Regions from separate parts of the Solibacillus sp. FSL K6-4121 genome, predicted to be linked through region 2. Evidence: riboswitches for the same ligand, from Rfam matches in the RefSeq annotation. Region 2 holds a riboswitch; each other region holds the start of a gene.
What was found. Region 2 has a riboswitch for cobalamin ahead of MHH95_RS09630 (hypothetical protein). Riboswitches for the same ligand answer to the same signal wherever they lie in the genome.

Region 1: linked by a shared signal. The riboswitch ahead of MHH95_RS11830 (cobyric acid synthase) and the one ahead of MHH95_RS09630 (hypothetical protein) in region 2 are both predicted to bind cobalamin.
Region 3: linked by a shared signal. The riboswitch ahead of MHH95_RS06935 (ABC transporter substrate-binding protein) and the one ahead of MHH95_RS09630 (hypothetical protein) in region 2 are both predicted to bind cobalamin.
Region 4: linked by a shared signal. The riboswitch ahead of MHH95_RS10455 (hypothetical protein) and the one ahead of MHH95_RS09630 (hypothetical protein) in region 2 are both predicted to bind cobalamin.

What each region holds. Positions count from the first base shown of each region.
Region 1 covers NZ_JBBOCS010000002.1:471,642-477,945, reverse strand. The annotation lists gene MHH95_RS11840 (pyridoxal phosphate-dependent aminotransferase) at 1-642, opposite strand, end outside; gene cbiB (adenosylcobinamide-phosphate synthase CbiB) at 617-1,573, opposite strand; gene MHH95_RS11830 (cobyric acid synthase) at 1,614-3,107, opposite strand; cobalamin riboswitch at 3,266-3,452, opposite strand; gene MHH95_RS11825 (S16 family serine protease) at 3,578-3,784, opposite strand; gene MHH95_RS11820 (YusW family protein) at 3,936-4,448, shown strand; gene MHH95_RS11815 (translation initiation factor 2) at 4,562-4,834, opposite strand; gene MHH95_RS11810 (S16 family serine protease) at 5,080-5,949, opposite strand; gene MHH95_RS11805 (DUF2785 domain-containing protein) at 5,968-6,304, opposite strand, start outside.
Region 2 covers NZ_JBBOCS010000002.1:43,183-49,486, reverse strand. The annotation lists gene MHH95_RS09660 (ECF transporter S component) at 1-302, opposite strand, end outside; gene MHH95_RS09655 (adenosylcobinamide kinase) at 289-717, opposite strand; gene MHH95_RS09650 (histidine phosphatase family protein) at 669-1,265, opposite strand; gene cobS (adenosylcobinamide-GDP ribazoletransferase) at 1,238-2,020, opposite strand; gene MHH95_RS09640 (bifunctional adenosylcobinamide kinase/adenosylcobinamide-phosphate guanylyltransferase) at 2,024-2,566, opposite strand; gene MHH95_RS09635 (ABC transporter substrate-binding protein) at 2,630-3,583, opposite strand; gene MHH95_RS09630 (hypothetical protein) at 3,570-4,130, opposite strand; cobalamin riboswitch at 4,290-4,471, opposite strand; gene MHH95_RS09625 (Fur family transcriptional regulator) at 4,524-4,934, opposite strand; gene MHH95_RS09620 (metal ABC transporter permease) at 4,931-5,797, opposite strand; gene MHH95_RS09615 (metal ABC transporter ATP-binding protein) at 5,814-6,304, opposite strand, start outside.
Region 3 covers NZ_JBBOCS010000001.1:1,354,001-1,360,304, forward strand. The annotation lists gene MHH95_RS06915 (diguanylate cyclase domain-containing protein) at 1-1,013, opposite strand, end outside; gene MHH95_RS06920 (DUF1934 domain-containing protein) at 1,208-1,651, shown strand; gene argS (arginine--tRNA ligase) at 1,648-3,315, shown strand; gene MHH95_RS06930 (acyl-CoA dehydrogenase family protein) at 3,600-4,769, shown strand; cobalamin riboswitch at 4,872-5,063, shown strand; gene MHH95_RS06935 (ABC transporter substrate-binding protein) at 5,204-6,160, shown strand; gene MHH95_RS06940 (FecCD family ABC transporter permease) at 6,144-6,304, shown strand, end outside.
Region 4 covers NZ_JBBOCS010000002.1:195,125-201,428, reverse strand. The annotation lists gene metE (5-methyltetrahydropteroyltriglutamate--homocysteine S-methyltransferase) at 1-1,764, shown strand, start outside; cobalamin riboswitch at 2,150-2,333, shown strand; gene MHH95_RS10455 (hypothetical protein) at 2,529-2,885, shown strand; gene glsA (glutaminase A) at 2,969-3,889, opposite strand; gene MHH95_RS10445 (hypothetical protein) at 4,212-4,448, shown strand; one part of gene MHH95_RS10440 (IS3 family transposase) at 4,550-5,484, opposite strand; one part of gene MHH95_RS10440 (IS3 family transposase) at 5,484-6,123, opposite strand.

The DNA.
Region 1 (6,304 bases), 430 kb from region 2:
CATTTTCGTCATGGATCGTACAACAAATAAATTAGGATAACTGTTCACTAATGGAATGACGCTCTCCGATTCATCGGTCCAGTCCATAAACGCTTCATCGACAACAAAATTACAATGAGGGTACTTTTTAACCAACTGTTCAATCCAATTTTTTTTCATTAATATGCCTGTTGGATTATTCGGATTACAAATATAGCAGGCATGGACATTTTTCAGCTGTTTCTCCAACTTTACTTCATTAAATCGATACGCTTCAATATCCTCAGCTAAAATAGAATGAATGACACAACCCTGCTGTTTTAATGTTCTGGCATACTCCGAAAAGGAAGGCTGTAATAAAGCTACTTCTTGTCCTTTAAAAAGTTGAGCCAAAGCCATTAAGCCTTCTGCTGCACCGTTTGTAATGACAACGTGTTGTGCTGCCACTTCGTGTACATCTGCCACTTGCGAGCGAAACGGTTCCGCTTGTTCATGCGGATACCCCGCTATTTTATCTATCAAAATCGCCCACTGTTGCTCTACTAGCTTCGGATACCCGAGATGATTGACATTTTCGCTAACATCGATGACTTTGTCTGGCATATGTAAGTTCATCGCTTTATATAACGCTGCTGCATTAGCCCCATGTGCAGGCAATTCCATACAATATTCCTCCTGTTATCACAACACACCAAGTACAAACATACATGTGCTGGATCGATTTTTTTATATGTTTTTTCTGCATCGTATTGTCCGGTTCACCCATATAAGCACGAAATGATTCCATCCCATCATAACGATTAAACCCGCCTAAACGGATTCCTAACTGAACGGCTGTAGCGGCCTCCAAATATCCGCTATTCGGGCTTGGATGTTTTTTAGCTTCTTTTAGCCAGTTTTTATAGCGTTGTTTGAGTGGTTGTGCCGTATCACATTTTGTAAATATTATAAGGAACCACCCGGAAATTCTGCTAGGCACATAATTCGCAACATCATCCAATGTTGCTGCAGCAAATCCGAAATCTGCATACCGTTCATTTTTATAGCCGATCATCGAGTCCAACGTATTAATAGCTTTATAGCACCATGCACCGGTTGCCCCGAAACATAGCGCATACATAAGCGGAGCCGTCACGCCGTCACTCGTATTTTCCGAGACGGTTTCAATGACACCTCTTACAATTTCAGTTTCATCCAAATGATTCGTATCACGGCCCACAATCCAACTTAAATATTTCCTTGCTTCGGATAAATCATTCGCTTCCAAAGAATCGTAAACGAGCATCGCCGCTTCTTTTAATGATTTCTGGGCTAGTGCTAAACTAATCAAAAAGATTTCGACTACTAGCCAAATAAGAAGATGTACTTTCAGTGCAAGAATGACAATAAAAAAAACAGAGCCCGTTGTAATACTTACCGTGAGAAAAACTGTTAGATAGCCATTGATCCGTCTTCTATTGTCACTCCCGCTATTCCATTTCCTCTCAAAAAACGAAATCACGTTGCCAATATAAATGACAGGATGCGTCCACTTTTTTGGATCCCCTACAATGCAATCGATGAGCACTGCGATTACACAAATAATAAAATACATCGTGTCCATTCCCCTTTTTTATAAATATCTACCTATCCATTCACTTCGTTTCAATCTTACTTTCCGAAATAAACGAATAAATCCTCTCCATATTTAAGTGAGAACGAACATGGTGATCCAGCATTTCATACGCTTGTTCGCGGCGTTCAAAATCGGATAAAACATCACCTAAAATAGGCTCCATCCCTTTTTGCCTACGGATTGTATTAAAATAATCGCGAGTGAACGGACGGTTTTGGAAAATCCCGTGAACATATGTACCAAATACTTGCTCCGTAAAGACACCATCTGTCCGGCCGTCATAAAATTGAATGAAAGGCTTCAACGGTTTTGTTGCTACACTGCGCCCTAAATGAATTTCATACCCTTCAATCTCATGACCTGTACAGCTCCTTCCGGAAACTTGCACTGTTTGCTTACTATTAATAAATGTTGTTTCAATCGGCAGCAAACCTAAAGTTAAATATGTGCCTCCCGTGCTTTCAACCGCCTGCTCATCACGGATAATTTCACCTAGCATCTGGTAACCCCCACAAATACCGATAATGCGGACATTTTGATGCGCTAACTGTAAAATCCCTTGCATTAACCCGGTTTGCTGAAGCCATAAAAAATCTTCCACCGTATTTTTCGTCCCCGGTAAAATCACGACATCCGGATTTTTCAAATCATTAAGTGCCGTAACAAAGCGCACACCTACATCCGGCTCTTCAATAAGCGGATCTATGTCGGTAAAATTCGAAATGTGCGGAAACCGGATAACTGCGACGTCAATCGCAAATTCATGGTGCTGCGGTTTTTTAAAACGCAGGCTGGATAAAGCGAGCGAATCTTCTGCTTCAATTTGAACATCAAAGTATGGAATTACGCCAAGCACAGGAATACCTGTATAATCCTCCAGCCACTCGATCCCATCATTAAGCAATTCTTTCATACCTCGAAACTTATTAATAACAATTCCTTTGACACGGGACCTTTCCGTATCATCTAATAACATTAACGTCCCGACAATTGAAGCAAATACACCACCCCGGTCAATATCGGCAACTAAAATTACAGCAGCATCAGTTTCATGGGCCATCCGCATATTGGCAATATCCCGGTTCTTTAAGTTAATTTCCGCCGGACTTCCCGCACCTTCCAAAACAAGAACATCATAGCTCTCCGACAAACTGGCAAGTGATGAACGAACTTCAGGCATCACTGCTTCAACAATATTTTCACGATAACTAAGCGCATCTATATTGGCATAATGTTTACCGTGGAGAATCACTTCCGATACCATTTCCCCTTTAGGCTTAAGTAAAATCGGGTTCATATCCGTTGTTGCGTCAATTTTTGCGGCTTCTGCCTGAACCCCCTGTGCACGCCCGATTTCTCCACCGTCTTTTGTAATATACGAATTAAGTGCCATATTTTGTGATTTAAATGGAGCCACACGATAACCGTCATTTGCAAAAATGCGGCAAAGTGCTGTACATAGTACACTTTTCCCCACATCGGATGCTGTACCTTGAATCATAATTGCCTGCACTTAAATTTCCTCCTTACTGTAAATATCTCCAAATAAAATTAAAAATGCCTGTACCTCTTATCGAAAAAGAGGTACAGGCATGTGAAATTAATTATAGGATAGTGTTTAAATACACAAAAACAATGACTAGTTTCGCCTATACTTTTCCCTCCGAAAAGTAAGTATCGTTTGAATAAGCAGGTTTCCTGGCTTAAGCTTCCTTTTACTTTCACATCTTCCCATCATTCCGACAGTGATTTGTTGTGAGTTCATCAGCTATTACAGTAGCGGGGGCTGCATTAGTCTTTCACTAATTTCCCTTTTACCTTACAAAAATCTGTAAGCACTTAATCAATTGCAAATTATTAAATTATTATAAAAATAACACAGTCTGTTTAAAAATGATAGGACTATTCCCGATACCGGTTAGTCGTTATTGAGCCTCATTATTTCCTTTACAGCATTTTCTATAGAAGCCACCGTAATAATGTTTATATTAAGCTGCTCATCTTTTTTACTTCCTTCTCCTCTTTTTCATTTTCCACAGGTAAGAAAATATGCGAAAAACAGCTTTTTTCAGCAATGAGAATTTTAGCTTTCATTGAGCCAATTTCCTTCACATTTCCTTCACCGTCAATCGCACCTGTTACGTCAATCGGTACGTTATTATTAAAGCTGGCGTTTTCGCTAAGACCAATTAATATAGCGGCAAGTCCTGCTCTGTCACCTTCAATAAGGGAAATTCTAATTTCAGTAGAAATGGATAGCTTATTTTAATTTGGGAATACTTTTATTAAAAATTAGAGGCTTAAATTAAGTTATCAAGCCACTTTTAAAGGAGAGTATAAAATGAAATTATTTAAATTATTACTTACAATGCCATTATTGTTGGGGTTATTGTACGCATGTAACAACGATGATACAAAGACAAATAAGGATGTTACAGGAAATAATAGTACTGTTGATGAAACAGCGAATAACAAAAATACCACTAATAACTCGGAAAATGAAAATGAACGTACTGGAATTAAGGTCGCAGATGTAAATTATGCTTTTACTGAATTTGATTTAGACGTAGAATATGCGAATCGCAATTCATATGATGTTGAATATGAGAACGATGGAAACAATATTTATGCAGAAATAGATGATGAAATTAAAGGTATCGAGTATAAAGGTGATCAAGCGTACGAAAATTTTGTCGATGCGTTAAAACAGTTAACATTTGACGAAACTACAAGTGATGACGATGTTCGTAAAGAAGTACTAAAAGCATTTGCTCTCGATGAAAACTATAAGTCCTTTGAGCTTGAAGTAAAATTCAAAAACGGGGAAATAAAACATTATCATCATAATAAATAATAGTGGGTAAAGAGAGGTTAAATCCTCTCTAAAACTTCTACCATAATGCACAAAAAATCGATTAGCATGATGCTTTTCGATTTTTTTTGTGAACTAAAACTATTTTCTTCTTCTTAACTTAACATCTTTTTAATTTTTTTTAGTTCCTTTATTAAATAATCAATTTGCTTTTGTGTAGAATCCATCTGTTTTGATTGATCATATTGAGGTTGTGTACTTTGATTGTTCGATTTTTCCAATTCTTGTAGAGCAAGGCCTGCAGCCAATGCTGCTAAACCATCTCCTAGCGTAGTAATGGTTGCTGCAATAAATGCAAGTCTAGCAATTTGAATATCTGTGGAATCAGAGGGTTGATTGGATTTATTTCCATTATTATTAATCGGCATATCCTCCCTATATTAACGGTTGTAAAGTCACTTTAATTACAATATATGCATAGGATAAACGAAATTCACTAAATAAAAGATTCTTATTCAATTTGCCGCTCTATATGTATGAACAAGTCGTTCAAAATCCATTCCTTCACCTCACTTGACTATATAACGATTGTACATGCACTTTGGCTTTAAATTTATCCATTTATTTAAAATATAAGAACGCTATGGAAAAATCACCATAGCGCTCTAAAGACTTACGTATTTAGCTTCTCTATTTCTATTACAGCACGATCAACCGTTGCCACTTCAATAATTTCGATGTTAAGTTGGTGTATGTCCTTTACTTCTCTCGCCTCTTTTGCATTTTCCTCTGGTATGAAAATATGCGAAAAGCCGCTTTTTTCGGCAATCAGAGTTTTAGCTTTCATCGAGCCAATCTCCTTTACATTCCCTTCTCCGTCAATCGCACCGGTTACGGCAATCGGTACGTTATTGGTGAAGCTGCCTTTTTCTGCGAGTCCGCTTAATACAGTGGCAAGACCTGCACTGTCACCATTAAAATCTTCTCTATTTAAAAAGTCCTTAATTGCTGAAGAAGTTTCCGGCAGATAAGCCATAACATTTTCCTTCATTATTTCAAAATGCCTTTCCGCTGGACGTATATAACTTAATAACTCTTCATTTTTCGAATTATACCTGATTTTATTCGTGACAATTTCCGCATCCAATACTTCTTGATCATTTGATAATTCTAGCGTCTTTATTAAGTAATCCAAATCATCAATATATGCCGCTTCGAAGATATCCACTGACAGTATATGTATACCTGAATCTTCTACAATTTCAAAAGGCTCGTTATAGGAAGTAACAAAATATGTATGCTTTTCATAAAACATCAGTCGATATTCAAACAAAAAAATTAAAGATAGTGCCAAAAAACACCCTGCGAAAATCTGTTTATGTCTATTGTCATGCCTATAAAGATAAAACCCTGACAGTGTAATGATCAAGCCCGTTACAAATAAAATAAAAAATACAAAACTATTAATTTTATCAAAATAATATGCGAGTAAACCGACTATGTATAAAATGAACGGCACAACAATGAGGGTAACTCGTTTCACCATTTCATCTCCCTTCTGCTAAGCCTCAATAATCCAATTGGTTGTAAGTACACATTTATTTGTTTTTAATAAATGCCGTAATAATGTGCCCTCAAACTTCTTCACATTCCATTCAAACCGGTATTTCGTATGCCATTCATCAATTTCAACTTCATTTAAATCTTTTACCCACGCTAATAACTGTTCGTCTGTCAATCCTTTGTCTAGTAAAGCTTCAATTACCGGTAGCATGCGTTCTTCCTCATCGTCTATAAAAGCATAGTCCGTGTGCAGGCAGCTTTTTAAACTTTGCAATGCTTTATGACACAAATGTAAATCTTTCATAAGCGGATGTGCAATGGCTTCAGCTAATAAG
Region 2 (6,304 bases):
ATATGCAGTCCTTTTCGATGCATTACAGCGAAAATTGCGACAATAATGAACATCTCCACTGCAATAATGATATGGAAAACACCTAATGGAAAGCCGGATGTAAGTCCTGTTGCAATATGACCGAGTGCTCCTGCTGCGCCTGCGAAAATAGGCGGTAAAAAAATCGCACTAATAAATGCTGGAGCCGAATCCAGTGCCGCTGTTGTAACAACGCCTACCGGTATTTTAATAAAACTTCCAATCGCACACATTGCAGCGATTAAAGCGGTTAAAATGATGAAACGTAATTTAGTTTTGTCCATAATGTGCTCCTTTTAAAATTTGTGGAATACCGTACCATACACGAACAACCGTATGCCCTTCGCTACAAAGCTTTTGGTATAGTCGACCACAAGTATCTCTTAATTGTCGTGCTTCCTTTTCAAGCGGCACTACCCCCCTACTCGTATCTGTACAAATACAAAATACTTCAGCAAGTGTGGAAATTTCAGCAATATGCTCAAAAATCTGTAGTGCAACCTGCTCCTCCGGTAGATGAAGATGAGGTAATACAATCTGTTCGAAATTACTAATAATAAATCGTTTATCTCCAGTTACTTCCTCTATCCGAGGTAATGCCCCTTCGTATTTGGCAAGCTCTTTTGTAGGTAATTGTGCAACTAAATCTTCTACATATGCTCGTTTACCGTTATGTGCGCCTCCGAGTATAATGAACATCTTGCACCTCCTATAAAGTCTTCAATCGAACCCCAGCTAAGCGTATAAATTGTTCGGTGGTTGGCAATCGTTTGCTGAAACGTCTGCTCCGTAATACCGTATTTCGCAAGTAGTATCCGAATGACACCACCATGAATGATTAATGTATATTCTTTCTCTTGTTGTACAATTTCATGAACACCCGTTAAAACACGCTGTTGAAACTGTAAAAAGTGCTCCCCGTTAGGAATTGGCGTATTTACCGGATCATCAATCCATACCCTGTAAATGGGGTTATGTTCTAATTGCTCATATGTACACATTTCAAAATCCCCGAAATGCAGTTCCCTTAAATTTTTGTTTTGATAATATGAAGCATGTGGAAAATAGCATTGCGCTGTTTCACGGCAACGCAATAAATCACTTCCAAATACTTCATTTGTATGGATTGGCATCTGTGCTTGAACCAACTTTAATATCGGTTCATCTGTCCAGCCAATATATTTCCTCTCTATATTCGCTTTTGTTTTCTCATGACGAATTAAATGCAAAGTAATACCGTCAGCCATAGTACAACCTCCAACCCTTCTCCTAAAGCACCGAGTAAATCACCGCTCATCCCGCCAAAATGCTTTTGCGACCATTTCCGGTAAAAGAAAATCGATAGCAACATAACAATAACTAAAATAAATAAGCTGTACATCGAAAAATAAATCCATGCCACCATAAATACTATAGAAAAAACGCTTATGATTAGCATCAATTTCTTTGGAATGATAATGGATTTAAAATAAGCTGCGAGCCCTGTCTGCTTGGCCGTTTGCATCGTTAAAAAGTAAATCAGCATCCCTAAACGTGCAATAAAAGGAATAAAAATAATAAAGGGAATAATCTCTTCATGACCTTTTAAAAGCATTTCATAAATAACACCGATTTTTAACAGCAATAAGCAAAAAACACTGATGACACCGAAAGCACCTGTACGCGGATCATCCAATATTTCCAATCGTTTTTCTTTTTCCCCATAAGAAAAAAAGGCGTCACTCATATCAATCCAGCCATCTAAATGCAGACCGCCTGTTAGAACAATGAACATAATTACGATTAAAATCGCCAATAGTAGACTCGAAATGTCACTATAATTTGAGATGACAAAAATGCCGCCACTAATGATTGAACCGATGAGTAAACCAACAATCGGTAAAAAGGCGTACATCCATGTAACGGACTTTGCATTCATATCAAGCTGCTTCTTAATTGGGATTGCCGAGAAGAATTGCCATGCTAATAAAAATCCTGTAAAGCTATTTTTCAACTTGCCCACTCCTTATTTCCATTGCTGTACAAGCTGATATTGTACTTCATATGCTTCATCACTATGTTGGACAATCCACTGATGAAGTTCTCCCAACAGTTTACGATATAAATTTACCTCATCATAATGTGAAGGCAATTCGTCTAACACTTCATTTGATACAACTATTATTGTAGCACCTTGCTGATGCCAAGCTAGCAATTGCTTTTGCAGCGATTCAATACAATTATTGATATATTCGCTATTTTTGCCTTCTGCTTCATAGTTGAAAAGTACATTTGAAAGCCAGGTTGTCACACATTCAAAAAGCACGACTGCCTCTTTTGAAAGCTGTTGAATTGTTAAAGGAATCTGTACTTGCATTTCCACCGTGTCCCAGTTAGCGTTTTGGTTTTGACGGTCACGCTGATGGCGGACAATCCGTTTTTTCATTTCATCATCAAATGATACTCCCGTAGCGACATAGTAAAGCAACTTATTTTCGCCTAACTGCCTCGCATAGTTCTCTGCAAAAGCACTTTTCCCGCTGCGTACACCACCTGTTATAAAAATCAATCGTATGCCTCCTTTCCAGTTCAAAAAAACATGCCAACTAAGGCATGTTCTTCTATTCTATAACTATTTAAACAGCTCTGGGTATACTGATTGTGCCATAATTTCAACGGCTTCACCAATACGCGGTCCAGGACGTGACATGATATCTCCGTCCACTAAGTAAACTGCCTGCTCCTTGACTGCTTGTATTTTATTCCAGCCTGTACGTCCTAAAATTTCTTCAACCGCATTTTCCATATAAGTCGCAGGTGAAATAATAATTTCAGGATTGCGAGTAATAACATCCTCTTCTGTCACACTAATCCAACTCGTCTGATCAGCATAGATATTTTCGATATTCGCATAATCCATTATTTCTTGCTGGAAAGTACTGTTGCCGGTTGTCCAAAGATCCGGAGCTGGGGACACTTCATAATACACTTTTTTCTTCGTATCGATTGTTGCTGTTTTTTCTTGTACTGTCTTAATTTGTGCTTTAATATCGGCTACAACTTCTTCACCTTTCTCTTCGATACCCATTACTTCTGACAACTGAATAATATCTGAGTAAACATCATCGAATGTCGTGGCAGAAGCAATAACAAATACTTTCAGACCCGCATCTTCCAGTTGAGCAATTTGTGCTTCCTCCCCAATTGTATATGCCACAACTACATCCGGATCTAACTCCAGAATTCGCTCTGCATTGATGACCGTAGAAGTCGAAACTCGTTCAATTTTTTGTGCTGCTTCCGGATATGTATCAAAGTCTGTTGCACCGATTATTTGCTCACCAACACCCAGTTCAAACAAAATTTCTGTATTGCTTGGCTGTAGTGAAATAATCGTTTCCGGGACTTCATCAAATGTTACCTCAACACCACGGTCATCGACAACTGTATAAGGAGCGCCATCATTTTTGGTTGTAGCTTGCTCCTCATTTTTAACGTCCTTATCTGTTTTTCCCTCATCAGATCCACATGCTGCTAGTAATAACGTTGCTGCTAAAGCAACGACCCATTTGTTATTCAGTTTCATTTGTTGTAACCCCTTTTTTCTTTTTTGTCGGATAGGATTTTGAGATAAATGGAATTTCCTCTTGCTGATGCTGTTGATTCATATAGACTGCCATGACAAAAAATACATTGGCAAGCAGCCCGAGAAAATCAAACAGAATTTCATCCACTTCTCTTTCTTCGCTTACTTTATGTAATGCTCTGTAAGACTTTTTCGCCTCGCTGCGGCAAATATGAAGTCTTGCGGCACTTTCGATTCCTTGTGGCAGGACAAACTGCTGAATCGTTTCCCCAACTTCACTTACATAAAAATCGTATCGATCGCTTAACCATTTTAAATCTTCTGATGTAATGGCTAATTTACCGCGGACCGAACCATTGGCATGGTAGGCTAATGGTTGAATCTTCTTTAAATCTTCAAGCACAATCTGACCTAATACATCATCAACTAATGTTGGAAATACTACGCCGATTCGCGTTGTTAAAGAATCGGTCCGAATCTCGTAGTCCACACAGCTTGATTTTTCCCGCATAAACGGATAGCAGGAATAACGAATATCCTTTTTCATAAAGTTCTCCTCACTTCAAGTAGTACCTCCTCGCAATTATTGAGTGAACGAAAAAAAGCCACCCATAAGAAAATGGATGGCTTCAAAAATCAATAAAAGGGTGCAAAACGCTCATTCGATCAATGATTGCCGTACATTCTCTTTAATTCCGAAGAGGGATGTTACGATAAGAAAAAGATTGGTCTCCTGGCTCTGCGTTTCACTTTACTCACAAGTACCTTCCCGCTATATTAGCAGTGGTATTACACTTATTTTCATCAACGCTTACAGTTACGGATATAGCTTCGGATTTACACCGAATTCCCATTTATGCATCATGCATCTTTTTCCTGCAAATCTATTCAATTTGTCTTTATCACTTTAGCATATAAAAAATTTTATGCAAACTAAATTTTATAAACATTCAGGACATTTGCCGTAAATCTCAAATTTATGCGCTTCTACAGCATACCCCGGCAACTTTTCACCAAGCATTTCCATTGGACAGACGGACAGCTCTTTTACTTTACCGCAATCACGGCAAATAAAATGATGATGATGGTGGTCTGACTCACAATGCATGCGGAAGTTGCGCTCACCGTTTAATTCCGTTTCTTCCAAAATATCAAGCTCAACAAAAGTTGCTAAGTTGCGATAGATTGTATCGAAGCTCATCCCAGGGAAATCCTTTTTCAATACTGACAGCAAATCACGGGCAGTCAAATATTTATCCGTAGCTGCAAACATATCCAAAATCAATTCTCGTTTATCGGTCTTTTTATAGCCGTTTTCCTTTAATATTTCCCACGCGCGCGTTGCATTCACAGTACTTCTTCCCCTTTCGATTTAATCGATACTTTTAGCACAACTTTTTTAATAAATATAACTAACAATAAAATAATGATCGATGTGACAACAATTGTTCCACCAGGTGCTAAGTTTAAGTAAAATGCAGAAATCAATCCAATAATTACTGCCAGTTCTCCAAATACAATGGCCAAAATAATGGCTTCTTTAAATCCACGGGCCAACCGCATTGCAGCAGCTACCGGTAATGTCATTAGGCTTGAGACAAGTAGAATTCCTACGATACGCATACTTGCGGCAATGACTAATGCGACGACAACCATAAACAACAGATGAATCCACTTTGCAGGTAAGCCACTCGCTTTAGCATATTCTTCGTCAAACGATAAAACAAAGAGCTCTTTAAAAAACAGCACTAAAAATAATACGACAACGACTGCAATCGCCATCACTACATACAAATCCTGGCGCGATACAGCGGAAACTGAGCCGAATAAATAACTCATCAGATCTGTATTAAAGCCACTTGCCAATGAAATTAAAATCGCGCTAATTCCGATACCACCTGACATAATAATCGGAATTGCAAGTTCTTCATAATGTTTATACAGTCGACGTAAACGCTCAATCAATATCGAGCCACTTACAGATGCCACAATACCTAGATAAATAGGGTTTAGCAATGCTAGCCCTGCAAATGACTGACTTAAGTAAAGACTTCCGGCAATACCGGCAAGTGTTACATGCGATAATGCATCTGCTATTAATGACAATCGACGAACAACGATGAATACACCAAGAAGTGGTGCAATCACGCCAATAATCAATCCCGAGAAAAAGGCATTTTGTAAAAATTCATAGTTTAATATTGCTTCTATCATAATGGCGGTCTACTCCTTAATGAATCTTTCGAACAGAGTGACCATTCCAGCTAGCGATCTGTTCTTCCGAAATTGTATCAAAATCATTTTTATATCCGTGGAAATGGATCGATTGATTTAGGCATGCTACATGACTGACACGATCCGAAACTGTATCAACATCATGCGTAACTAAAATCATCGTCATATTGTGATGCTTATTCAAGTGTGCAAGCATATCATAGAATGCCTGCACATTTTCGCGGTCAATTCCTACTGTAGGTTCATCTAAAATAAGGAGCTTAGGGTCTGACACTAAAGCACGTGCGATAAAGACGCGCTGCTGTTGGCCACCGGAAAGCTGCCCAATATTACGCTTCAAATATTTTTCCATACCGACATCCTTTAAAGCACCTTTTACTAAAATGTCTGCATCTTTTGGATAGCGTTTAAATAATCCAACTTTTTGAACCAAACCGCTTTTAACAACTTCTTCAACGGTTGCAGGGAAACCGGAATTAAAGGCAT
Region 3 (6,304 bases), on a different contig from region 2:
AAATTTTCAATCATACTATGTGAATTTGGACCATTATCCGGATAAGAGCTTAATCCAATCGTAACGGATATATAAATTTCCTCTTTACCTATTTCATTAAAAGGCTGTTGGGCTATAGTCTTTATTAAATTATCCGCCTCAAAAATCGCTAGAGCTGGAGGGATATCCCTCAAAATAATGGCAAACTCCTCGCCACCTAACCGGCCAACAAATGCATCATTTTTAGCTGCATACTCTTGTAAATGAAAAGCCAACTGCTTAATGATTAAATCGCCTGTTGAAAATCCGTATCGGTAATTAATCATTTTAAAATCCCGAATATCTACCAATAATAAACTGAAAACACCGTTTTTCTTAACAAGTTGTTGAAGACACTTCTCTAATTCTGCTGTATTAGGCAACTGTGTTAAATAATCAATTTTTCGCAAATAAGTAGTTTCCTGTACAGTATCATTTGTACGTTTCACCTGATGAATAACAATGTAAATAAAATAAAATGCGAAAACTGTAAATAAACCATATACCAGGAGGAATGCGTATGCATTACTGCTAAAGCAAAGACCTATAAATGAAATCAAAATCGTTTCAACCAAACAAAGCCAAAAATATATGAAAACGGTTTTAGTAGTCATTTCATATTTTCGTGTAAGGAGAAACAGGAACAATACGAGTAAAATAAAATTATAGTTAAATATTGATGAAACCATCGTTCCTTCTGAAAAGAAAAAGCGACCAATCCCTATAATAAGTCCGCTAATTAATATCGCCAAGGGTCCGCCTAATAAACCACTGAACAGAACAGATATGAACTGGGAATTTACCAATACACCGTCAACTAAATGAATTGCGGAATAGGTTAAAATTAGCCCCGTCACACCGAATTTTATGCCTGTCACATAAGGAATAGATCGGTCTATAAATGGCGTAATTTTAAAGTGATTGATAAATGGCCAGTAAATTAATAGAGTAAAAGTAAATAATATACAAAAATAAGACAATATTTCGATAAACATAATTAACTCCTTTATAAAATAATCATTACTCTTTTCTACCCAAAATACTATAAAAATGATTTAAATAACGAAAAAATACTCAAAACTAGATGATAAAAGTACTAAGGTAAAGTTTAAGTTCGATGTTGCTTAAAGAGATGAACTTATCCTATAATAAAAAGGTTATAGAAATATATGCATAGGAGCTGACTGCTGTGGCGAACGAGAATGGGAAAACAGTCAAAATTAAGCTAATTTCCTCCATCATTCCTACCGAGGGCGAGCTTGAAAAATATGAAATGTGGCTGGAAGGCAACTGTGTAGAAAAAGGCGCAAATCATTATTTACGCTATGAAGAAATTCAGGAAGAGACACGAATTCAAACGACGATAAAGCTAGATGAAGCGAAAGCCTTAATAATGCGAAGCGGTGGTGTCAACATGCGTCTTCCCTTAAATCCGGGTTTACGGGAAAATGGACATTATGAAAGTCCATTCGGATCATTGCCAATCGTTACCGATACACATCAGTTAGCCATTGAAGTAACACAAAGCGAAAAAGTATCAGGGCGTTTTAAAACGCAATATGATCTTATAATAGGCGGTAATTCTGTCGGACAATACACATTGGAAATTCAATTTACGGAGGTATATTCATGAATGCAGTAGAACAATTACAGCAATCGATTAAAGACGCTTTAAAAGCGGCGATCAATCAGGCAGGCTTAGTCGAAGCTGGCACAGAACTAAATATTCACCTGGAAACACCAAAAGACAAAGCAAACGGTGATTTCGCCACAAACGTAGCGATGCAATTAACTAAATTGGCGAAAAAGCCACCACGTGCCATTGCAGAAAGCATCTTAGAGAATGTAAAAACAGAAGGGACAGATATCGAAAAAATCGAAATCGCAGGTCCTGGCTTCCTAAACATCACAGTTCGTAAAGACTTTTTAGCAGGTGTAGTAAAAGCAGCATTCCAACAAGGTGAAAATTACGGTCGTTCTACTGCAGGAGCTGGTGAAAAAGTACAAGTCGAGTTCGTATCAGCGAACCCAACAGGCGACTTACACTTAGGACATGCCCGCGGTGCTTCTGTAGGGGACTCTTTATGTAACGTTATGGATTTTGCCGGTTTTGATGTATCTCGTGAGTACTACATTAATGACGCAGGTAATCAAATCAACAATTTAGCGTACTCATTGGAGGCACGGTATAAACAAGCATTAGGCATGGATGCCGAAATGCCGGAAGATGGCTACCACGGTCCAGACATTATCGCTATTGCAGGTAAGCTAGCTGAAGAATTTGGTGCTTCAATTTTGGACAAAACAGAAGAAGAACGCTTCAAATTTTTCCGTGAGCACGGTTTAAAATTAGAATTAGCAAAACTACAAAACGATCTTAAAAACTTCCGTGTTGAATTTGACGTTTGGTATTCTGAAACTTCATTATATGAAAACGGCAAAATCGATGTTGCATTAGAGAAACTAAAATCAAATGGACATGTATTTGATGAAGATGGAGCAACTTGGTTCCGTTCAACTACATTTGGCGATGACAAAGACCGCGTATTAATTAAAAACGATGGTTCATTCACATATTTAACACCAGATATTGCTTACCATGAAGATAAATTACGTCGCGGATTTGATAAATTAATCAATATTTGGGGTGCCGATCACCACGGTTATATCCCACGTATGAAAGCAGCGATTGAAGCACTTGGCTATGAGCGTGAAACATTGGAAGTGGAAGTAATTCAAATGGTTCAGCTTTACAAAAACGGTGAGAAATTTAAAATGAGTAAACGTACAGGTAATGCTGTTACAATGCGTGAGTTAGTGGAAGAAGTAGGTCTTGATGCAGTACGTTATTTCTTTGTAAAAACTGCAGGGGATTCACACATGGACTTCGACCTAGATTTAGCAGTATCACAATCAAATGAAAACCCAGTGTATTATGCACAGTATGCGCATGCACGTATTTCATCTATTTTACGTGCAGCAAGCGAGCAAGGTTTTGAGGCATCATTGGAAAACCTAAACTTACTAGTAGCAGAAAAAGAAGAAGATGTTCTGAAAAAGGTTGGTGCATTCCCGCAAATCGTGGCAGATGCAGCGAAACACCGCACACCGCACCGTATCGCAAACTATATCCAAGACTTATCAGCAGCATTCCACAGCTTCTACAATGCAGAAAAAGTATTAAATCAAGACAATAAAGAGCTAACTCAAGCTCGTTTAGCGTTAATTACAGCAGTAAAAACAACATTGGCAAATGCGTTGAAATTAATCGGCGTAAGTGCACCTGAGAAAATGTAATCCAAAATTTCACGACACTCTATTTTCTATTAACGGAAAATAGGGTGTTTTTTTTCGAAATGCGATGTTTCTACTTTTTAACTGAGCCTTTCTACCTTTTGTTGTAAAGGTTCTCCTTTCTCCCGCCACCGTTCCACTTTAAATTGGAAATTACCCCCTTATTTATTAAGTGAATAAATCCCTACAAAGAAACTAGGGATATCTATTGACTTGTAAATTTCTGAAACGTACTATTAATTTGATGAAATAACTACGTAAGACAACAGACGAGGGTGGTGCTTTTCATGAGCAAGGAATTATTTATTGAAACGGACGAGCAGCGACAATGGTTGGAAAAGCTCGAAACAATTTCAGAGAGTATAAAACAATTGGCTCAACAAACAGATGAGCAAGCGACATTTCCATTTGAAAATTTCCAAAAGCTACGCGAAATTGGCTATACAAAAATAACGTTGCCAAAGGAATACGGAGGAGATGGCTTCACCGTATATGATGCGCTTTTACTACATGAAACGTTGGCAAGCTATTGCGGAAGTACGGGGTTGGCAGCTTCGTGGACAATTCAAAATGTAGGCGAGATTTTTGAAAACCGTTACTGGAATCCTCAAAAGCTTGATTGGTTTGGTGGAGAAATTGCAAATGGTGCGACAGTAAATCGTGCAGTAAGTGAGTTTGCGATGGGAAGTCCAGTGCGTGGTGGGCGTCCGGCGACTTCCGCAAAACGTGATGGCGAACATTATATAATTAACGGGCGTAAAAACTATACGAGCGGTGCACCGGATCTCGATTATTTTTTAGTATCTGCATGGATTGAAGATGAGGATCAGTTAGGGTTTTTCCTTGTTCCGAAAACAGCTGAAGGAGTATCGGTCGAAAACACGTGGGATGTGGCATCAATGCGCGGTACGGGAAGCGATGATTTAGTGCTCGTCAATGTACGTATTGATCAGACGAACTTAGTGGAAATCCCAAACTATACAACAGGCTTTAAGTTGAACGGCTGGTTACTGCTTATCCCAGCGACTTATTTAGGGATTGCACAGGCAGCACGTGATTATGCGGTTGATTTTGCGAATAGCCATTCACCAAATAGTATTCAAGGGACCATTGCACAATTGCCGAATGTTCAAACGCTCATCGGAGAAATGGATTTAGCATTAACAAAAGCTCGTTTTACTATTTATGGAGTAGCAAGACTGTATAATGACCCGACGAAGAAGGCGACCTTAGTTAACGAAATCAATATTGCTAAACATGTTGTGACAAATACAGCGATTGAAGTCGTTGATAAAGCGATGCGTTTAGTTGGCGCAAAGAGCCTTCAACGTTCCAACCCACTTCAACGCTATTACCGTGATGTACGTGCAGGCTTACACAATCCACCAATGGATGACATTACAATTAAGCGTTTAGCAGAGACAGCAATTGAAAACAATTTAAAAACAAAAGAATGAACTGTTATTTAATACGCAGAAACTGAATTATAAACAAATTATCTGAAACTTTGGTAATTTTGCATACAATTAATGAAATATCCGCTATAATAATATTATTAATTAAATATGTACTATAAAGGTTCTTACTATATCTAATTAAAGTAAGAAGTAAAAGGGAAATCGGTTCAAATCCGATGCGGTCCCGCCACTGTAATTGCTAGTTTTGAGCTATATGCCACTGAAATTTTCGGGAAGGCAGCTCATAAACGTTAATGCATAAGCCAGGAGACCTGCCTTTATAATGCCCGATTAATGCCTACGCGGATAGGATGTGGTAAATGAATTTTTTATTTGAATTTATTTGCTTTCATAAAGCTTCCTAGTTTGTAGGAGGCTTTTTATTTTTGTTTAAAATTACAGGTTAGAACAATTTTAGGAGGAATTAATTACATATGAAAACTTGGCAACGACTTTCTTCAACAGGAATTATCTCCATTATGCTCCTTGCAGGGTGTGGGGTTGAAGAAACAGCAGTAGAAAAAGATACAGCTCAACAATCGATAGAAACTGTTGAGGAACAAGCACAGTTCCCTATAACGGTAACGGATGCTTTAAACAAAGAAGTGACAGTGGAAAAAGCTCCTGAACGCATTATTTCCCTTATTCCATCCAATACAGAAATATTATTTGGCTTAGGCTTAAATGAACAAATTATTGGGGTATCTGACAATGATAATTACCCGGAAGAAGTTCAGACAAAAGAAAAAGTTGGTGGGATGGAATTTAACTTGGAACAATTGATTGCATTGCAGCCAGATCTAGTAGTAGCTCATGAATCAGGTCTTTATAGCTTTAACGAAGAAGGTATTGCGCAACTTGAATCAGTTGGCATTCCTGTATTTGTAGTGAAAAATACTACAACATTTGAAGAAACATATACGACTATTGAACAAATTGGGCAATTAACAGGGAAAACCGCTGAGGCAACAGAGATGATTGCATCCATACAAAAAGGAATTCAAGACATTGAAGTTAAAGTGGCTGATTTAGAAGAGAAATCTGTGTTTATCGTAGTGGGCACAGAGCCGGACTTATATGCAGCGGGACAGGAGACATTTATTAATGAAATGCTAGAAGTATTAAATGTAGAAAATGCAGTACAAGAGCTTGGGTGGCCGATGTATAGCTCTGAGCAATTTGTTGACAGTAATCCGGACGAAGTGATCGTAACATATGAAAACGACTATGAAAGCATCGTAAATAACTCTGCCTATAACGAAATGGATGCAATTAAAAATGGCAATGTTCATGTCGTAGATGGGGATACGACGAGTCGCCAAGGTCCACGTATTGTAGAAGGTATTGAATCACTAGGTGAGGCAATTTATCCAGATGTATTTAAAGAATAGAAAATATATATATGCTTATGTTACTTCCATTGCATTGCTTCTTTGTAGCTTGTGGATCGGAGTATCATTTGGAACGGTTAATATCCCCCTTTCGACATTATGGGATAAAACGACAGATCCGATAGCTTACAGTATACTGTGGAA
Region 4 (6,304 bases), 150 kb from region 2:
GCCGCCTTCTTTTTAAAGTTAATTCCGCTATATGCACAGGTAATCCAGCAGCTTGTAGATGCAGGTGCTGATTGGATTCAAATTGAAGAACCTTCTTTCACTAAAAACCTCGAGGAAGATGAGATTTTATTAATCGAAGAAGTTTATAAACAATTAACTGAAGACGTACCACACGCAAAAATACTAGTACAAACTTATTTTGAGGCACTAACTTCATTTGAGCGCTTAAGTAATCTACCTGTTGCAGGTATTGGCTTAGATTTCGTACATGGTAAAACAGAAAATATGAAATCGCTTCTGCAACATGGTTTTCCTAAAAATAAAACATTAAGCATCGGCATAATTAATGGTCGGGATATTTGGTCAGCTAATTTAGCTGAAGCTGTTTCTACAATAAGTACCGTCAAGCAATTAAGTGGTGTAGAAGATTTATGGGTTAGCTCTTCCTGCAGTCTACAGCATGTTCCTGTTACAAAAAACTCAGAACAAAATCTTCCGTCTGAATTATATGATGCCCTTGCTTTTGCTGACGAAAAAATCCGCGAAATTGCGCATTTAACAAATTATATTCAGCATGGAACGTGGGTTAAAGAAGGTATCGTCGCAAATAGTATTAAAGCGATTGAATCTTTAGCGACACATCCCATACGAAAAAATGAGCAAGTTAACAATTTAGTTAAAGGAATTAAGGATACAGATTTCACACGTACTGTTCCATTTAAAGAGCGCCAAGTACTGCAAAAGAAATCATTAAACTTACCTGACTACCCTACTACAACAATCGGCAGCTTTCCTCAGTCTCAGCTAGTAAAGAAAACACGGGCGGCATGGCGGAAGAAGGAAATAACTAACGCTCAATACGCAGCCTTTGTAAAGGAAGAAACTGCACGCTGGATTCAAATTCAAGAAGAAATCGGATTGGATGTACTAGTACATGGTGAATTTGAACGGACAGATATGGTGGAATACTTTGGAGAACATTTAACTGGATTTGCCTTCACGAAAAATGCTTGGGTTGTTTCATACGGTTCACGTTGTGTTAAACCACCAATCATATACGGCGATGTTGAATGGACACATCCAATGACTGTTAAAGAGGTCGTTGAGGCACAGAAGCTTACATCAAAATATGTAAAAGGCATGCTCACTGGACCTATAACTATTTTAAACTGGTCATTTGTTCGTGATGATATTCCAAGAAAAGAAGTCGCCTACCAGCTTGGTTTGGCAATTCAGCAGGAAGTTAAGGCACTAGAAGATGCAGGAATTAAAATTATCCAAATTGATGAACCGGCACTTCGGGAAGGACTACCTTTACGCAAGGAAAATTGGGATGAATATTTACAATGGGCGGTAGATTCGTTTAAGCTGGCAACATCAAAAGTGGCGGTAGATACACAGATTCATACCCATATGTGCTATTGCGAATTCAATGATTTTATAGCTCCTATCCGCGCTCTGGATGCAGATGTTATTTCATTGGAAACTTCCAGAAGCCATGGAGAGCTAATTGATTCTTTAAAAGTACATCCATATGAACTTGGCATCGGTTTAGGCGTTTATGATATTCATAGTCCCCGTGTTCCAAGCATCTCAGAGATTAGTTCTATATTAGAAGAAAGTCTCGCTGTTATCCCAAAAGATCAATTTTGGATTAACCCTGACTGTGGCTTAAAAACACGCCATGAGTCCGAGACGATTGCTTCATTAATAAATATGGTAGAAGCCGCTAAGCTACTACGCACTCAAGTATTATCTGTCTGATTTCACAAAAATACAGTAAATCACTAAACGCTTAAGTATTAGTGGTTTACTGTTGTTAAAAGTAGGTCAGACGATAAGCTATGGGATCAATAAACGGAGAAATTCCGCTTATTTGGAAATTAATCTAAAAATCAGCCAAAATAAGAGGCGGAATTCCGCTTATTGCATTTCACAACAGGAAAACAAGTGGCTTTTTTTATATATAACCGGAAAACCTCCCTTTATTTACATCTAAAACTGAGGTCTTTCAAAATATAAGCGGAAAACTTCCTCTTATTTTCACTAACTTAAATTCAGGTAAATGAAAAATTTATATTTAGTCATTGTAGGATAGCTATTTGTATTACTCTCCCCTTATTGTTTACAAATAGCTATCTAAGAATAACTAAATTTTACTGGAAAAGGTTTAAATTTAACATTTAATTAAAAGGGAAGAACGGTGTGAATCCGTCGCTGTCCCGCAACTGTGATTCGGAGCCACTCACAATATAACCACTATTGCCGAAAATGGGAAGGTGTGAGGAGCGTTGATGATAAGCCAGGAGACCTGCCTTTTCAAGTACAAACCATTAACCTACGCGGATAGGAGGTTTAGAGTATGAAAGTGAATATTCTTCATGCTCATAGTGCGACAATTATACAAAGGTTTTCATTGCGAAAAAGAAAACTTCTCTTGTATTCCTTGTCTCTTTATGAAGCGACCATTTAGCGACAACTTCAAATTACTATGTTGCTATTTTTTTGGACTATAGGAGGAATATAATATGCAATTGAACAAAGTACTTCAATATAAGCAATTGATGAATGAAGTAATGTCAATATATCAAATAGAGGCAGACGCAAATACCATTAAAAACACTACACAACAATTGTTAGCGCAATCACCTAATGATTACAAGGAAATTTCAGCTGCCTGTTTTCAAAAGACAACCGAATTTTATATTAACAAACTAAAAGAATTTATTTTATTCAATAATCTGCATGAAGCTACAGAAAGTATAAAAAAATATGCTGAGCAACTAATTAATCAATCTCCACAACAATATAAAGAGATTAATTATGCCTATTTACATGTAAAATACGAATTAATTGGTCAGCCTTTGAATACTGTTATCAAATGAAAAATCATTTTAAAAAATAATTGAAGCCTTTGCAAACAATAAGGAACAGTCTCTCATTCATTATGTAAGACTGTTCCTTTTCTTTATAAACAAAACAGGTCGTATTCCTTTGATAACTGTGTTAAAAAGGCAATGCCAGCAACGCTATTGCCAACTTGATCGATTGCAGGACCATATATCCCTATTCCAATTGGACCTTGTAAGTGCTCAATTGCCCCATTTTTCACAACTGCAATTATCGCTCCGGACACACCACTTTTTGCTGGTAACCCAATGAATGCCGCGAACTTCCCAGATGCATTGTACATCCCGCATGTGAACATTAATGCTTTAGCAATATGAATCACTTCTTTACTACAAGTAGCGGCACTATTTTTACCATTGGTCGCAAAATAAAGAGCCATTTTCGCTAAATCTGCTACATTAACTGAGATTGAGCAGAGCTGTAAATATACTTGCAATGCTTCCTCTACGTCTGATTTTAAAAAGCCATTTGCCTGCAAAATATAGGCAATCGCCCGGTTGTAATCAGCTGCATGATATTCTGATAAATATACTTCGTTGTCGATGTGTACTTTCTTCCCGATTATTTTCTCTAAAAATAAAGTTACTGATTTCACTTTTTCATACATCGTTTCCCCGGGTAATAAAGAGGCTACTGTAATTGCCCCTGCATTAATCATCGGGTTAAAAGGCTTCTTATTGTGACTTTCTAAACGGACGATAGAATCAAAGGAATCCCCTGTAGGTTCCACATCAACATAACGCATAATTTCCTTGATCCCGTGGTGGTTCATTGCCACCATAAAACTAAATACCTTTACTACACTTTGAAGTGTAAAAAGTTGAGTACATTCCCAAAAAACGATCTTATCTTCCATTGATACTAAACTAACAGCAAAAGCATTCGGATCGGCCGTAGCTAGAGCCGGGATATATGTCGCAACCTTCCCTTTAGCCGTCATCTGTGCAGCATACTCATAAATACCCTGTAATTTTTTCATTGAAGCTAATCGTGAAAACTAGCTGCTCACCTCTCTATACATAAACTATCCTTTTCAATTAATTATTCTTTCCCAATTTGTCGGTTGTTATATTGTATAATTTCTACAAATGAAGTTGGCCGAAAACAGGCTCTTTAAGAGTTGATCCAAGCAAGGGTTGATTCAATAAATTGGGGAAATATGAGAGGTTATGGAATAAGGTCATTAAGAAAGTTAGAATATAGTTAATATTATCTATCTATTCTCCGGTCATTATATTGATATAATAAAGTGACTTAGTAAAAAACTATATAATATAAATTAACTAGGGGGATTATTTTACTTGAATAATACAAATCCACTTCAAAAAAAATGGCTCGTATTAATCGCTGCATTAATTATGTTGTTTTTTTCTTTAAAGGACTTTGATTTCTCCGAATTAGAAAAGTTCTCATTTAAAGATATGTTGCCAATCATTTTGATAACAGCTTTTATTTTTTTATTAAAAACAAGTATATTTTCTGTTATCTTGTTAAGTATAAAGAAATTATGGAGTAAATTATCTAAAAAAAACGAGTGATAATCTTTCCAAATAAAAGCATAGGAACACATCCAGAAGGCACAAACGTTGATTTATGAACTGCTCCCTGTCAAGTAGACAGTGGAAATAATAAAAATGCTTTAAGCGGCTTGAGACCTGAACTCTTTAGGACTCAAGCCGTTTAATGTTTCTTGATATCGTTCGTTGTTATAGAATTTTATATATGTATCAATCGCATGTTTTAACTCTTCGTACGTCTCAAACTTATGTAAATAATACTTCTCTACTTTTAGAGTCCCCCAAAACGCTTCTATCGGTCCATTATCAATACAGCGGCCGACTCTCGACATACTGTGTGTCAGATTTGCTTTCTCTATGATTCGCTTGAATTCTTTTGATGTATATTGATATCCTCGATCACTATGTAGGATAGGAAATTCCTTTTGATTTAACTGGCGTATAGCTGGTTTAACGGTCTTGAAAACTAAATCATTATTATTTAAATGTCCTAATTTGTAACTGACAATAGACTTGTCATATAGATCAATAATCGCACTTAAATAAGCCTTTTTACCATTTCCATACTGGAATTCATTTACGTCTGTACACCATTTTTGATTTGGCTTTTTGGCCGTAAATTCGCGTGCTAATACGTTCTCAGCTGTGTAATCTGGTGTTACCTTACGGTACTTTTTTGGACGACATCGAATAACTGCCTGTAAATCGGAAATCTGCATCAGTCGATAAATACGTTTTTTATTTACTTTATTTAAGCCTTCTTTTTCGCGCTGACGATTGATTGTCATAGTGATTCTACGATAGCCGTAAATACCATTTACTTGTTTATATAAATGATTAATGGATGCTACTAACTGTCTGTTTTCCAATTCTTGCGATGTTGGCTGGCGGTTTAACCATTTATAATAAGCTGCTCGTGATACGTTAGCTAATTTACAAAGTAATAGAATCGGAAATTTTTCTTTTTCTGCTAATTCTTGAATAGCTAAATAATGACTCTGCGTACGAATTTTACTTAACGAAGCCTCCTTTCGATTTCCTCTAACTTTTTTAAAAGTAAATTTTCAGCACGTAATCTTTCATTTTCACGTTCTATTTGTTGGATTTTTAACCGTAATTTATCTTCTGGTGTACGTTCATCCGCTGATTTCATTCGCCCACGGCGATCTTCAAGAGATTCTTCGCCACCAACTTCAAACTTCCGTACCCACTGGTAAACTTGTTGGTAAGTCACATTATATTGAGTTGCCGTTGTTTTATAATCCTTTTGATTCTTTATACAAGTTTTCGCAATTTCAATTCGTTCTTCTAGAGTAGTGTTTCTTCCCTTAGTCATAGTTTGGCTCACCCTTTTATTCGAGTCTTTTAAATCACTATGACTATTATATTTTTTTAACCACCTGTTGAATACATTTTGACCACTGATTCCATATTTGGTCATAATCTCGTGCTTTGAATACTTACCTGTTAAGTAATCTTCAATGGCGTTTCTTTTCAACTCTTGAGGGTAAATTTTATTTTTCGCAGGACGAAGTAATGCGCTTGTGCCTCCAAATTGATATTTAGCTCGCCATTCATATAAGTTCCTTACATTCACATTGAATATGCGACAAATTTCTCTTACCGAGTAACGACCTTCATCTAAATATTTAAGAGCCAAAATCTTAGTATCTATTGAAAATGTTTTATTAGACAAAAAATGCCCCCCATTCGACAAACAGATTTTATTTTTTAATCTGTCTACCTAATGGGGAGCATATCATTTAGAAGCGATTGTGCCTTTTCGTTGGGGAATTGTTTATACGGTGTTATATGCACTTTTGTTAAATGTCAGTTATAGCAACAGGTTCGGAGAATTTTGAGTAAAGCTGCACAAA